3 regions of the Mesorhizobium sp. M0663 genome follow, and region 1 is predicted to be linked to each of the others. Evidence: predicted binding sites of a transcription regulator. Region 1 holds the regulator's gene; each other region holds the start of a gene.

Region 1 (5,249 bases):
AACCGGGCGATGGTGATCTCGGCGGTGCGCCGGGCCGGCCAGCCATCGCGTACTGAGATCGCAGCTACCACCGGCCTCAGTCATTCGACCATATCGGCGATCTCTTCCGACCTGATACGGGAAGGCATCCTCGCCGAGAGCAAGGCAAGCGAGCCCGTTTCGTTGAAACGCGGTCGTCCGCAGGTCGGCCTCGCCCTCAACCCGGAAGCGGCGGCGGTGCTGACCGTGGTGTTGTCGCTGAATTTCCTGTCGGCCGCCATTATCGACTATACGGGACAGGTGGTCGCCGAGGAACAGCGCCGGCTGGACACGCTGACCATGCCGCGCGACGAGCTGATCCGTGAATGCATGGCCATCGTCCGGCGCCGGCTGCAGGATCCAGACCTTGACGTCCGCAGTGTCGCCCGCATCGCCCTGGCGATTCAGGGCATTACCGACTCCCCTGCACGCGCCATGCTGTGGTCGCCGATCACGCCGCAGACCGACATCGCCTTTGCCGACATGCTGGAGGACGAATTCGGCATCCCGGCAACGGTGGAGAACGACTGCAACATGATGGCGGTGGCTTTGCGCTGGCGCAATCCGGATCGCTATCGCGACGACTTCATCGCCATCCTGCTTTCGCATGGCATCGGCATGGGGCTGGTGCTGAAGGGCGAACTGTTCACCGGGACGCATTCCTCGGGCGGCGAATTTGGCCACATGATCCATCGTCCGGGCGGCGCGCTCTGCCGTTGCGGGCGGCGCGGCTGCATCGAGGCCTATGCCGGCAACTACGCCATCTGGCGCAACGCCAGGCAGATGAGCGAAGACAGCGAACCGGTCGCCGACGTCAGCGACGCCGACATGCGAGCACTGGCGGCCCAGGCGCGCGAGAAAGATGGGCCGGAACGCGAGGCCTACCGCAAGGCCGGCGAAGCGCTGGGTTTCGGTCTCGGCTCGCTGTTCGCGCTGATCGATCCGGCACCGGTCGCGATGGTCGGCGCCAGTGCCGCCGCCTTCGATCTGATCGAGCCGGCCTTGCGGAAGGCAATCGCCCAGACCGCCGGCGGCCAGCATTCAGGCTCGATCTCCTTCGATACAGAGCCGAACGAATTGCCGCTGATCCGCGAAGGCTGCGCGATGCGGGCGTTAAGCTTCGTCGACCAGGAGATTTTCGCGCCGGGCGCGCAAATGAGGCCCAGCGTCAGAAAGAACGTAGCCTGACCAGGCGGGTCAATCTTCCCTGATCGCATAGCCGGCACCGCGGATGGTGCGGATGACATCCGGCATCCGGCCGTTGTTGACGGCTTTGCGCAGCCGCCCGACATGCACGTCGACGGTGCGTTCGTCGATGTAGATTGTCTCGCCCCAGACATTATCGAGTAACTGGCTGCGCGAGAAGACACGGCCCGGATGCCGCATCATGAACTCGAGCAGCCGGAATTCGGTCGGCCCGAGCCTGATTTCGCTCTTCTTGCGATAGACCCTGTGCGATTCGCGATCGAGCACGATGTCGCCGACCTTCAGCACGCTGGACAGCACTTCCGGCTTGGCGCGCCGCAGCAGCGCCTTGACCCTGGCCATGAATTCCGGTGTCGAAAACGGTTTGACCAGATAGTCGTCGGCGCCGGTCGAAAGACCGCGCACCCGGTCGCTCTCCTCGCCGCGCGCGGTCAGCATGATGATCGGCAGCCGCTCGGTTTCGGGGCGCACCCGCAACCGACGACAGAGCTCGATGCCGGAAACCGCTGGTATCATCCAGTCGAGCACCAAAAGGTCGGGCACATTCTCCTGCAAACGGATCTCGGCTTCGTCGCCGCGTGTCACCACCTCGACCTGGTAGCCTTCGGATTCGAGATTGTAGCGGAGCAGCACACCCAACGGCTCCTCGTCCTCCACCACCATTATGCGTGGTGCGATCATCGGCTGGGCACCCCCATCATGTCACCGGTGCGGACATTGTCGTTTCGTCCTGCTTCGGACGATTGACCGGCAATTGCTCGCCGGTCAGCACATAATACGCATTTTCGGCGATGTTGGTGACATGGTCGCCGATCCGCTCCAGATTCTTGGCGCAGAACAGCAGGTGCGTGCAAGCGGTGATGTTGCGCGGATCTTCCATCATGTAGGTCAAGAGCTCGCGGAACACGGACGTGTATTTGACGTCGATGCGCTCGTCGGCGGCACGCAGCTTGGCCAACGCGGCCGCATCGCCTGCAGCATATTCCTCGATGACACCCTGCACCTGGATGAGAACCAGCTGCGCCATCGCGTCGATGGAATGCGACAGGTCCCGCGGCGTGGCGCTGAGGCCGACCGCACTCACGCGCTTGGCGATATTCTTGGCAAGATCGCCGATGCGTTCGAGGTCGCCCGCCATGCGGATCGCTCCGACCACATGGCGAAGATCGTGGGCCATCGGCTGGCGTTTGGCGATCAGGGTTATGGCGCGGTCGTCCAGTTCGCGTTGACGCGCATCCATGATGGCGTCGTCGGAAACGACGCGTTGCGCCAGCACGTTGTCGGAATTCAACAGGGCCTTGGTCGCCCCGCCGACCATCGAACCGGCGAGGTCGGCCATGTCGCGGATCAGCTTGCTGATCTGCTCGAGATCCTCGTCGAAAGAAGCGACTGTGTGTTCGCCCATGGTCCTGTCCTCATATGCATGATCGGAACGGCTCAGCCGAAGCGGCCAGTGATGTAGTCCTGCGTGCGCTTCTCGCGGGGCGACGTGAAGATCTTCTCGGTCCGGTCGAACTCGACCAGTTCACCCAGATACATGAAGGCGGTCTGGCGCGACACGCGCGCCGCCTGCTGCATGTTGTGGGTGACGATGACGATCGTGTAGTCGGCTTGCAATTCGTCGATCAGTTCCTCGATCTTGGCAGTCGACAGCGGGTCGAGGGCCGAAGCCGGTTCGTCGAGCAGAATGACTTCCGGCTTCACGGCCACGGTGCGGGCGATACAGAGCCGCTGCTGCTGGCCGCCAGATAGGCTCAAGCCGCTGGCGTTGAGCTTGTCCTTGACCTCGCTCCACAGCGCGGCGCGCTTCAACGCCTGTTCGACGCGGCCGTCCATCTCGGACTTGCCGAGGTTCTCGTAGAGCCTGACGCCGAAGGCGATGTTCTCGTAGATCGACATCGGGAACGGCGTCGGCTTCTGGAACACCATGCCGATCTTGGTCCTGAGGAGGTTGAGATCCTGCGACCGGTCGAGAATGTTCTTGCCGTCGAGCAGCACCTGGCCCTCGGCCATCTGTTTTGGGTAGAGCTCATAGATGCGGTTGAACACACGCAGCAGCGTCGATTTCCCGCAGCCCGAAGGGCCGATGAAGGCCGTGACACTGCGCTCAGGCAGCGACAGGCTGATGTCCTTCAGCGCCTTGCTCTGGCCGTAGTAGAAGTTGAGATTCTTGACCTCGATCTTCGTCTTCTCGGCGACCGTTTCGGCCATCGTCATGTCTGGGGACAACATCTGTGTCATCTGTCCTCTCTGCGTCCGGTAAGGCTGCGGGCGAGGATGCTCAAGCCCAGAACCGTCAGGGTGATTATGAGTGCGCCGGTCCACGCCAGTTGCTGCCATTCCTCGTAAGGGCTGAGAGCGAACTGGAAGATGGTCACCGGCAGGCTGGCCATCGGCGCGTTGATATTGCTGCTCCAGAACTGGTTGTTGAGCGCGGTGAAGAGCAGCGGCGCCGTCTCGCCGGAAATGCGTGCTATCGCCAGCAATATGCCGGTGACGATGCCGGACAATGCGGCGCGGTAGGCGACCGAACGGATCACCACCCAGCGTGGCGCGCCGATCGCGGCACCGGCTTCACGCAACGCGTTCGGCACCAGGTTGAGCATGTCTTCAGTGGTGCGCACGACCACCGGAATGACCAGGATGGCAAGCGCAACGGCGCCGGCAATGGCCGAGAAATGTCCCATTGGCCGCACCATCAGCTCATAGACAAACAAGCCGATGATGATCGACGGCGCCGACAACAGGATGTCGTTGATGAAGCGGACGACGGTGGTGATGCGCGAAAAGCGTCCATACTCGGCCATGTAGGTTCCCGCCAGCACGCCGATCGGCGTGCCGACGACAACGGCGATGATCGTCATCAGCAGGCTGCCCGCGATGGCATTGAGCAGGCCGCCGGCCTCGCCCGGTGGTGGCGTCATCTCGGTGAAGACCGCGAGCGAAAGCCCGGCTGTGCCCTTATAGACCAGTGCGCCGAGAATGAGCGCCAGCCAGGCAAGCCCGATGCCGGCGGCGACGACGCAAAGCGCCATCATCACCGAATTCCTGGCTTTGCGGCGGCTGTGGAGCGATGAGGATGTCGACATCGGTCAGGCTCCCGTACGGGCGTCGATCCGCATCAGCATATAGCGGGCGGCGGCAAGGATCAGGAAGGTGATGGCGAAGAGGATCAGGCCGAGCGCCACCAGCGAGGAGGTGTAGAGGTCGCCGTCGGCCTCGGTGAATTCATTGGCGATGGTCGCCGAGATCGTCGTGCCCGGCGCGAACAGGGAGGCACTGATGCGGTGGGCGTTGCCGATGACGAAGGTCACCGCCATGGTCTCGCCGAGCGCCCGGCCCAGGCCAAGCATGACGCCGCCCATGATGCCGATGCGGGTATAGGGAATGACCACGCGCCGGGTCACTTCCCAGGTCGTGCAACCGATGCCATAGGCCGATTCCTTCAGCACCGCCGGCACCGTATCGAAGACGTCTTTGGTGATCGAGGTGATGAAGGGCAGCACCATGATGGCAAGGATCAGCGCCGAGGTCAGAAGGCCGATGCCGTAAGGAGGGCCGGCGAAAAGGCTGGATAGTCCCGGCACGCCGTGGAAGACGTTGATGATGAAGGGCTGTATCGCCGTCTGCAGGAACGGCGCGAACACGAACAGGCCCCAGATGCCGTAGATGATCGAAGGAATGCCGGCCAACAGCTCGACCGCTATGCCGATCGGGCGCCTGAGCGGGCGCGGGCAGAGCTCGGTGAGAAAGACTGCAATGCCGATGCCGATCGGAACCGCGATCAGGATGGCGATGGCCGCCGTGACCAGGGTGCCGTAGATCGGCGCCAGTGCGCCAAATTTTTCCGTGACCGGATTCCAACTTTCAGTCGTCAGGAAGGAGAAACCGAAGGACGACAGCGCCTGCCACGAGCCGGCAAACAGCGAGATCGCGACACCGCCGAGGATGACCAGCACAAGAATTGCGGAAGCGCGGGTGAGTCCGCGGAATATGGCATCGGTGAGCGCGAAGCGCCGCACCGT
Region 2 (5,249 bases), on a different contig from region 1:
GAACAGGAAGTTGTAGCTGATCTGCTTCCAGGCAGCAGCCGACACCAGCAGGATCATGGCGTGGGTGCCGTTGAGCAGCGGGTCCCATACGATGCCGAGGCTTCTCAGCAAATAGGCCAACGAGCCGATCGAGGGATTGAACAGGAAAAGCCAAAGCATGCCGGCAATCGCCGGCGCCACGGCGTAAGGCCATATCAACAGTGTGCGGTAGAGGCCTTTGCCGCGCACGGCCTTCTCGGCCATGACCGCGAGCAGCAGGGCCACAACCATGGCAACGATCGCGGTCGCAAGAGAGAACACTACGGTGACCTTGATCGAGTTGAGGTAGGCCGGATCGGCCAGCACCTTCCGGAAATTGGCAAACCAGACGAACCTGCTCTTCAGCCCGAACGGGTCTTGCCTGAGCATCGACTGGTAAAGCGCCTGACCGGCCGGCCAGTAGAAGAAAACCAGGGTGATGGCGAGTTGTGGCGCCACCAGCAGGTAGGGCAGGATCTTGTTGGGAAAGACGACGCGTGGAGACAGGCTGATTTCCCTCGCTATCCAGGTGTCGCCCACGCGAGCCCGCGTGGGCGATATTCCAACCGACTAACCGAGATAATCCCGTCAGTTCTCCAGCGCTTCCTTGATCGCCGCGTTGCCGCGCGCAACCGCATTGTCGAGCGCCTGCTGAGCGGTTTGCTGGCCAGCCAGCATCTTCTCCAACTCCTCATTCTGGATATCACGCACCTGCGGCAGATTCGGCAGGCGCACGCCCTTCGAGTTGTCGGTCGGCGCCTTGCCTGTCATCTGCAGGATGGGTGTCTCGCGGCCGGGGTTTTTGTCATAGAAGCCTGATTTCTTAGTCGCCTCGTATGCCGCAAGCGTCACTGGCAAATATCCCGACTTCTGGTGCAGATATTCCTGCACATCGGTCTTGGACAGATAGGCAAAGAAAGCCGCGACGCCCTTGTATTCCTCGTCCGACTTGTTGCCGAACACCCACAGGCTGGCACCACCCGGCGTCGTGTTCTGTGGTGCGCCCTTGGCGTCGGTATCATAGGGAAGCTGGCCGATGCCATAGTTCATGCCGGACTTGACGATATCGCCGAGGCCGCCCGACGATTCGGTGAAGATGCCGCATTCGCCGGCGAGGAATATCTGCTTGGCTTCGGAGGTGCGTCCGCCATATTTGAACGTGCCGTCCTTGGCCAGGTCAGCTAGCGCCTGGAAGTGGTTGACGAAAATCGGCGCATTGATCTTGAGTTCGACATCACCTCCAGCCAGGCCATTCTGCTGGGTGGCCCAAGGCACGTCATTCCACGCCGCGAAATTCTCCAGGTGGATCCAGGTCAGCCAGGTCGAGGTATAGCCGCAAGGGGCGGCGCCGCTCGTCTTGATCTTCTTGGCAGCTTCCCACACCTCGTTCCACGTCTTGGGCGGATTGTTCACGTCGAGGCCTGCCTTCTGGAAGATGTCCTTGTTGTAGTAGAGGATCGGCGAGGAAGAGTTGTAGGGGAACGATAGCATGGTGCCGTCCGGCTTCGAATAATAGCCGACGATGCCGGGCAGATACTGGCTCTTGTCGAAAGTCATCCCGGCGCCGGTCATCACATCGGCCACCGGCTTTATCGCACCCTCGGCCGCCATCATCACGCCGGTGCCGACGTCGAACACCTGGAGGATATCGGGCGCTTGCCCGGCACGAAAGGCAGCGATGCCGGCATTCAGCGTCTCCGGATAGGTGCCCTTGAACACCGGAACGAGCTCATAGTCGCTCTGGCTGGCGTTGAAATCCTTGGAGATCTTGGCGACGACCTCGGCGTTGGCGCCGGTCATGGCGTGCCACCAGCTGATCTGCGTGACGGCGAAGGCGGAGGTGGTGGAAAGCAGGGTCACGGTGGCGGCGATACCGGCCGCAAAGCCGAAGAACTTCATGTTTCATCTCCCGTTTGTCATTGGCGAAAGGGGCACTTCCGCAAAGCCAATATGTGGCGCTGATGACAATCGGACAACGGTTTTATTGCGGATCAATGAACATCATTCCTTCCTAAAGTGCACTCGCTACCGAAACCGGGCGCCAGAAATCACATCACCGTCTTTTCGGCGCAGCGGCGTCGGGTTTCCCCCGAAAAGACCCGCCTCGTGGCCCGCGGGTTAACCATTCGTTAAAATCTCCAAGAGCTAATCAGTCACACCTCCCCTGTTAGTTTTGGCAGACCGAGTGAACCAGGATGCTGAGGGTCTATAATTGTATTGTAAGTCAGCACGATCCGAGACTGGTTGCGCTTGCCGCACTCGTCTGTGGAATTTCTTGCTTCTCAGCGGTTAATCTCCTTAAGCATGTCGGCCGATCGACCGAGCGAAACCGGCTTGTCTGGCTGATGATCGCCGCAGCCTCGACCGGGTTCGGCATATGGGCGACGCATTTCATCGCCATGACCGCGTTTACGCCGCGAATACCGAACGCATACAATCCGGGATTATCCGCCTTTTCGCTTGCCGCCGCCGTTATCATGACCGCGCTTGGGATGTGGGTCGCCACCTTGCGCCGCGGCATCGACCATTTCCTCGTCGGTGGCGCCATTCTGGGCGGCGCCATCGCGACGATGCACTACATCGGCATGGCAGCTTTCGAGGTCGAAGGCCGGGTCGTATGGAACCTGCTCCTTGTCGCGATATCGCTTCTGGCCGGCGTGACCCTCGCGGCACTGGCGCTCCTTGTCGTCTTGCGCCGTCCGTCAGCGCTCGCGACTTTCGGCGGCGCCGCGCTTTTGACGCTGGCGATTTGCAGCTTGCATTTCATCGCGATGGCTGCGGTGTCGATCATTCCGGATTCCTCGATTGAAATATCCGAACATTCCATCGAGCCCATTTCCCAGGCCTTTGCCGCAGCGGTCGCCAGCCTGATAATCCTTGTACTATCGGGTGCCGCGCTGTGGATCGACCTGCGCTTTCGCCGCCAGAAGCTCGAGGCCGATCGCATGCACGATCTCGCCAATGCGGCGGTGGAAGGTCTGATCGTTTGCGATGGCACCCGCATTGTCAGCGCCAATGACAGTATGGCGAAGCTGACCGGAACAGCGACAGCCACCCTGAACACGATGCAATTCGGCGAGCTTTTCGACGGACAGAGCGCAGCCGATATGTCCGGCTTCGGCGAACAGGCGCAGGAAGCGAAGTTAAGGGGCAGCGACGGGGCGAGAATTCCTGTCGAGCTGATCGCCAGGAAAATCACCTACTGCGGCAGGCCTCATACGGTGCTTGCCGTTCGCGACATCCGTGAGCGCAAGAAGGCAGAACAAGAGATCCTCCGCCTCGCGCATTTCGATCCGCTTACCGGGCTTGCCAATCGGCGGAGCTTTTCTTCCCGGCTGGAAGCAGAATTCGCCTCGATGGATCGTGGCGGCAAGGATGGACATCTGGCGCTCCTGCTGCTTGACCTTGACCGGTTCAAGCAAGTCAACGACCTCTATGGCCACGGGGCCGGCGATGCTATGCTGCAGAAGCTGGCGCACTGCATTTCCGGCATCCCGCGCCACGGACAGATGCTCGCGCGTCTCGGCGGCGATGAATTTGCCATCATAGCTCCGAACCTCCCCGACCCCCTGGCCGCAGGCCGGATAGCCGAGGACTTGCTGGCGGCGATCCGGGAGGAAAACAGGGTTTCGGTCGGCTCCGGCCTCGTCTCGGCCAGCATCGGCATCGCCTTCTTTCCGCTGGATGCCGAAGACCAGGCCGGCCTGATCAGCCATGCCGACACGGCACTCCATCGCGCCAAAACCGAAGGCAGGGACACTTATCGGTTTTTCGAGACAGCCATGGGCACCGCGGCCCGCGACAAGCGCGTGATGGAGCATGAATTGCGCCAGGCGATCGCCCGCAAGGAGTTCCACCTCGTCTATCAGCCGCAGAAGGAGATCCGCGGCGGCAGGATGATCGGCTTCGAAGCCCTGGTCCGTTGGCAGCACCCTGAGCGGGGTGACATTTCTCCGGCCGTTTTCATCCCCGTGGCCGAGGACAGTGGCGCTATCGCGCAGATCGGCGACTGGGTGCTGACGACGGCTTGTAACGATGCTGTTCGCTGGACAAACCCGCTGATGGTCGCCGTCAACGTCTCCGCCGTGCAACTTCACAATCCGAACTTCAGCCGCAAGGTGCACGACGCATTGACGAGATCCGGCCTGGCCCCCGGCAGGCTCGAACTGGAGATCACCGAAACGGCCCTGGTGAAGGACATGCCGCGCGCGCTGGCAACCTTGAGGCAGGTCAAGGCGCTTGGCGTGCATGTGGCGATGGACGATTTTGGCACCGGCTATTCTTCGCTGTCCAACCTCAGCGCCTTTCCCTTCGACAAGATCAAGATCGACGGGTCGTTCATCAAATCGGTCGACAAGAACGCCCAGTTCGCGGCGATCGTTCGCGCCGTGCTGGGGCTTGGACGCGGTCTCGGCCTACCGGTTCTGGCAGAAGGCATCGAGACGCCGGGTGAATTGCAGTTCCTGGACGCCGAGGCTTGCGAGATCGGGCAAGGCTACTACCTCGGCAAACCGGCTCCGATCGAGACATTCGGGGAACTGACGGGCGTGGCCGCTCCGGCAATCCGCACCGCCAGCCGACGCGGCGCAAGCATTGCCGTGCTCAAGCCGCGCCTGCGCACGGTCTGAGCCTATCCCGGCTGAAGCGCCGCCTCGACCAGACGCTTGGCATCCGGCCCCGACCATTCGGCCGGGCCATTCATATGGGCGATCAGGCAGCCTTGCCCATCGATCAGCATGGTGACCGGCAGACCGAGCGCTAGGCCGCGCGTCTTGACGTCGTTGAACAGCGCCATCGTGGCATCGCGATAGTAGCCGAGCGACTTGACGCCGGTGTCCTCCAGGAACTTCTTCGGTTTGGCATCGTCGCCGGCATCGACGTTGACGGCAACAACCTGAAACGCATCGCTGCCCATCTCCTTCTGCAGCGCATCGAGCGCCGGCATTTCGGCGCGGCAAGGTGCGCACCATGTCGCCCACAGATTGAGCAGCACCGTCTTGCCGGCATGATCGGCGATCGTCGTCGGCTTGCCGTCGGGGCCGTTGAAGGCAAGGCTTTTCAGCGATTGCGGCGGATCCGCCGGCAAAAGCGCGGCAACCTGGCCGGTGGCAGCGGCGGCGATCTTCTTGGCACGGTCGGTCTTGGCGGCGCAGGCGACGTCGTCCTTGCCGCCGCCGGCGGCCACTTGCGCGGGCGCCTTGTTGCCAGAACTGCTTTCCCTGACATATACC
Region 3 (5,249 bases), on a different contig from region 1:
GCTGCCAGGGCCGAGATCGGCCGATGCAGGGATACGGCAAGGCGGCGCACATCCTTCAGCTGCCGTTTTTCGTCGGCAAGCCGCTCGGTCACGAGATGATCCTCGACTGCATCCAGCCGCTTCGTTGCCGCGGCGAGCCGCAGGCTGGTGGTCTTGCAAAAAGCCATGACTAGCATTTCGAACAGCTCGAATGCCGTGGCCGGCCGCAGCCCCGCGGCAAGGGCCGTGTGCACTTCCTCCACTGCCGCCAGCGGATGCCGGCGGCCGGTGACCAGCAGCCGTTCCGAGACCGCAAAATGCAATCTGCCGATGGTCGTCGACTGATGGGTGATCTCGCCATGCAGATCGGCCGAAATGCCGTGGACGACGCCATTCTCATGCGCCAGCACTAGGCTGTCCTCATGTCCTTCGAGGATTGCATGAGCCGACGCCGGCAGCGCGCAGGCATGGCTGACCCAGGAATGGGCGCGCCGGTCGACAAGGTCGACATGCAGCCAGACCCAGCCGCCCGCTGAGGCCAGCGCGGCCTCTATGTCTCGGGGCGCCAGCGGTTCGGGAGCTTTGCCGGGAGCGGCATGATAGGCCCAGACCAGCCCGGGAGCATGATGCTGGTCGTCCGCGGCAAGCAATGTCAGATGCGATGCGTCATTCATGGCCGCCGCCGAAACGATGCACGTTCAGGTGATCAGGGCGGCGCCGGGGCCGGTGCCGCGACATTCTGGTCAAACCCTGCCCCCGCTCAGAACACCTGGCGGAAGATGACGAACAACACGAAGGCAAGACAGATGGAGACCGGAAGGGTCAGTATCCAGGCCATCAGCATGTTGCGCACCGTCGACCATTGCAGGCCCGAGCCGTTCGCCGCCATGGTGCCGGCAACGCCCGAGGACAGCACATGGGTGGTTGAGACCGGCAGGCCGAGATAGTCGGCCGATGCGATCGTCGCCATCGCGACAAGCTCGGCGGACGCACCCTGACCGTAGGTCAAATGGCTTTTGCCGATCTTCTCGCCGACGGTGACGACGATGCGCTTCCAGCCGACCATGGTGCCGAGGCCGAGCGCCAGCGCGATGGCGACCTTGACCCAGAGCGGGATGAACTTCGTCGCGTTGTCGACCGCCTTATGGTAGGTCGTCACCGCCTTCAGGTCGTCTGCCTCCATCGGCAGCAGCTTCTTCTTGTCGATCAGCTTCAGCGCTTCACCGATAAGATAGATGTTGTTGCGGGCGTTGCTGACCAGCGTTGTCGGCAGCTTTTCCACGGACGGATAGGGCGACAACATGGCGCTGGTGTCGTGGATGAAGCTCTGCAGGGCAGGCGTGGTCTCGTCCTTCCAGGTCTTGGTGCGAACGGCGTCGCCGACCGCGGTCGCCGCGTCAGTCACGACGACGCCGGGCTTGACGTATTTGCCGAGTACCGTTTCGACTTGCGTCGCCGCCGATTTGTAAGCTTCGAGATAGTTCACGTCCGGTGTGCGGTTGAGCGCGAAGGCGGTCGGCACGACGCCGATCAGGATGAGCATGATGAGGCCCATGCCCTTTTGCCCGTCATTGGAGCCGTGGGCAAAGCTGACGCCGGTGCAGGTGAAAATAAGCAGCGCCCGAATCCACAGCGGCGGCGGCGCGCTCGACTTGGGCGCCTCGTAGAGCTCGCGGTTCCTGACCAGCAGCTTCATCACCAGAAGCAGCAGTGCAGCCAGGCCAAAACCGACCAGCGGCGAGATCAGGAGCGACAGGCCGACATTGGACGCCTGCGACCAGTCGACGCCGCTGGTGACGGAGCCGGCCGGGGCCATGAACTGGTTGGCGAGACCGACGCCGATGATCGAACCGATCAGTGTGTGCGAGCTCGAGGCAGGCAGGCCGAGATACCAGGTTCCGAGATTCCACATGATCGCCGCGACCAGCAGCGCGAAGACCATGGCCAGCCCCGCGCTCGATCCGACCTGAAGGATCAACTCGACCGGCAACAGCGAAATGATGCCGAAGGCGACTGCTCCGCTGGCGGTGAGCACGCCGAGGAAATTGAAGAAGCCGGACCACATCACTGCAAGCTCGGCCGGCATGGAATGCGTGTAGATCACCGTTGCCACCGCATTGGCAGTGTCGTGAAAACCGTTGACGAATTCGAAGCCGAGCGCGATCAGCAGCGCCAGCCCAAGCAGGATCCACGGCACCGCGATGGTGCTGGTCAGGTCCTGGCTGAGCGCGTAGCCGACATAGGCAAGGCCGCCCAGAATGATGACGGCAAAGGCCGGCAGAAACCATTTACCGGTGTCGTTTGGCCGGTCAAGCGGATGCTCCGGCCTTGGAATTCCTGCCTCGCTTGAAACAATATCGACCACACCCCACTCCTCCTGCGTTGCAGCAAAGAATGGGAGGACGCTATGTCGGCACGATGAAGCCTGTGTGACGGCAGGCACTTTGGGTTGACGCAACGGGCGATCGACGCGACCGAGGCAGTTGAACCCGGCCAGCGCATTCCTAGACTATTCCGCGATCTCCAGCAGGGTCGATATCAGCAGCCGGCGCTCTTCGGCGGAGAGAATGTCCGAACCGAACAGGTTCATGCTGCGAAGCCCTTCGATGGCGAGATAGCAGACCAGCAGCGCCTTGAGGTTCGGCGTTTCCTGCTTCAGCCGCTCGAACAGCTGCCGCCTGAACGATTTTATCGGGGTCAGGAAATCGGGATCCTCGGCAATCGCCGAAAATATCCAGGATGCCGACGGTTTCGATTCCTCGGCATGCTCGGCCGACAGCTTGATATAAGTTGCAAGCGGGCTTTCGCCGTTGACGCCGGCCGTGCGGGCGGACTCCAGGGCCTGCTCGAAGGCGCGCAGGTAATCCTCTACCAGCGCCTGCATCAATTTCGCCTTGGTCGGGAAATTGTAGAGAAGACCACCCTTCGACACGCCGGCACGGCTGGCGACCGCATCCAGCGACAGGCTGCCAGGACCCGTCTCGCGCGCCACGGCGGCGGCGGCGGCGAGAATCTTCTCGCGCGAATTTGCTCTGCGGACTTTCATCAAGGGTTCCCCATTCATTAGCTTAGGCGGAATTGACAAGACCGTCCAGACGGTACAGTAAGATCGCCGTCATTTGAAATTGGGACCAGTCACAGGTATGTGTTCCGGTCGTCCGACCGTTATGCTGGGCCGTGGCCGAGGGGACTGTTCGTGATCAAGCGCTTCATCATCGCCTTCATTCTGCTCGTGCTGGTGTGCGGCGGCATCGTCGGCTTCAACCTGTTTCGCGACAATGCGATCAAACAGTTCTTCGCCACCATGAAGCCGCCGGCCGCGACCGTGTCGACGGTCATCGTCAAACCGATGTCCTGGACGCCCGGCATCGAGGCGATCGGCACTGTCAGTGCCGTACGGGGCGTCGACCTCACCGTCGAAACCGCGGGCATCGTCAAGGACATCCTGTTCCATGCCAATCAAAAGGTCGCCGCCAACGCCGTGCTGCTGCAACTCGACGATGAAGTCGAGCGGGCCGACCTCGTGGCATCGAAAGCGCAGGCCACCTCCGACCAGACGACGCTGATGCGCGCGCTTGAGCTGCAGAAGCGCGGGGTCGGCACCGACGCTACGCTCGACACAGCGCAGGCAGCAGCATCGGTCTCCGCCGCGCAGGTGAACAAGCTGCAAGCGGTGCTCGACCAAAAGCAGTTGACGGCCCCTTTCAAGGGTACCGTCGGTATTCCGAAAATCGACATTGGCCAGTATCTCACACCCGGCACCGCCGTGGTGACCTTGCAGGACATGGACACGATGCGTGTCGATTTCACCGTCCCGGAGCAGCAGCTTCCGCAGCTGAAGATCGGACAGACGGTGCGGTTGGGCGTCGGCGGCGGCGACATGCCGTTCACCGGCAGCATCCGCGGTATCGATCCGAAGATCGACCCGACCAGCCGGCTGGTGACGGTAAGGGCGGAGGTCGGCAATCCCGAAGGCAAGCTGACGCCCGGCCAGTTCGTCCAGGTGCGCGTCGAACTGCCCGAGGAGAACGACGTGCTGGCGCTGCCGCAGACGGCGCTGACCTCCAGTCTGTACGGCGACTTCGTCTTCGTAGTGCGCCCGGCCAAATCCGCCGAAGCCAACGGCGCGGCGCCCGAGGCAAAGCCGGAAGAAAAGCCGGCTGCAGATGCTGCCAAGCCCGCAGCCGAAGCACCCGCGGCAAAACCCGACGAAAAGTCGGCTGCTACCCCAGCCAAACCGGCAGAGGAAGCCAAGCCGGCAGCGGAAGAACAGAAGCCGCAGCTCGTGCTAGCCCAGGTGTTCGTCAAGCCAGGCCGCCGCAACGCCGGCCTGGTCGAGATTCTGGAGGGCATCGCGCCAGGCGACGAAGTCGTTACCGCCGGCCAGAACCGGCTCTCCAACGGAATGTCCGTTGCCGTCGACAACACGATCGATCCGAGCAAGCCAGGGAACCAGCAGGCAGCCCAGCAATGAGCTTTTCCGACCTCTTCATCCGCCGCCCGGTCCTTTCGACCGTGCTTGCCTGCATGATCCTGCTTCTGGGTTTTCAGGGCATCTTCAACCTTTCGATCCGGCAGTATCCAGAGGTTGAAGAAACGGCCATCACCATCACCACTGCCTATCCCGGCGCCAGCGCCGACCTGATCCAGGGGTTCATTTCCGCGCCGATCGCGCGTGCCGTCGCGTCGACCGAAAACATCGACTATGTCACGTCGGCGAGCCGGCCGTCATCCAGCACCGTGACAGTGCAGATGAAACTCGGCTCCGACCCCGACGTCGCGCTGAACGAAGTCTTGTCGAAGGTGCAGAGCGTTCGCGGCGATCTGCCGGACGAAACCAAGGACCCGGTGATCGTCAAGGGCACCGGCCAGCAGTTCGCGATGATGTACATCTCGATGCAGAACCCGAACATGACGCCGGAACAGCTCACCGAATATATCGAGCGCGTCGTGCGGCCGCGTATCTCGACGGTCGAAGGCGTCGCCGACGTGCAGATCTTCGGCGCAGCCGAATATTCGATGCGGGTCTGGATCGACCCGATCAAACTGGCGGCGCGCGGCGTGACGGCGGCGGAAATGCTGGCCGCCATCAACGAATCGAATTTCCTTTCCGCGCCCGGCGACACCGAAAACGAATATGTGGTTTCCTCGATCACCGTTCGCTCGACGCTGCAGACCCCGGAGGCTTTCGCTGCCCTTCCGCTCCGCTCGAAAGACGGCAATGTGGTGAGACTGCGCGACGTGGCCCGCGTCGAACTCGCCGCGGCGAA

The links. The regulator PhoB, encoded in region 1, activates phosphate uptake and scavenging genes when phosphate is short. The targets are predictions, from matches to a motif close to TGTCATNNANCTGTCAT.
Region 2: a site for PhoB is predicted at 1,980-1,996, ahead of ugpB (sn-glycerol-3-phosphate ABC transporter substrate-binding protein UgpB). Genes of this name have one in related genera too.
Region 3: a site for PhoB is predicted at 2,398-2,414, ahead of NKI54_RS25015 (inorganic phosphate transporter). Genes of this name have one in related genera too.

The regions. Positions count from the first base shown of each region.
Region 1 covers NZ_JAMYPX010000005.1:105,044-110,292, forward strand. The annotation lists gene NKI54_RS12680 (ROK family protein) at 1-1,206, shown strand, start outside; gene phoB (phosphate regulon transcriptional regulator PhoB) at 1,216-1,905, opposite strand; gene phoU (phosphate signaling complex protein PhoU) at 1,922-2,629, opposite strand; gene pstB (phosphate ABC transporter ATP-binding protein PstB) at 2,662-3,465, opposite strand; gene pstA (phosphate ABC transporter permease PstA) at 3,462-4,313, opposite strand; gene pstC (phosphate ABC transporter permease subunit PstC) at 4,317-5,249, opposite strand, start outside.
Region 2 covers NZ_JAMYPX010000025.1:26,919-32,167, reverse strand. The annotation lists gene ugpA (sn-glycerol-3-phosphate ABC transporter permease UgpA) at 1-525, opposite strand, end outside; gene ugpB (sn-glycerol-3-phosphate ABC transporter substrate-binding protein UgpB) at 607-1,917, opposite strand; gene NKI54_RS28610 (bifunctional diguanylate cyclase/phosphodiesterase) at 2,214-4,646, shown strand; gene tlpA (thiol:disulfide interchange protein TlpA) at 4,649-5,249, opposite strand, start outside.
Region 3 covers NZ_JAMYPX010000018.1:38,152-43,400, reverse strand. The annotation lists gene NKI54_RS25020 (transporter) at 1-653, opposite strand, end outside; gene NKI54_RS25015 (inorganic phosphate transporter) at 740-2,344, opposite strand; gene NKI54_RS25010 (TetR/AcrR family transcriptional regulator) at 2,489-3,025, opposite strand; gene NKI54_RS25005 (efflux RND transporter periplasmic adaptor subunit) at 3,176-4,453, shown strand; gene NKI54_RS25000 (efflux RND transporter permease subunit) at 4,450-5,249, shown strand, end outside.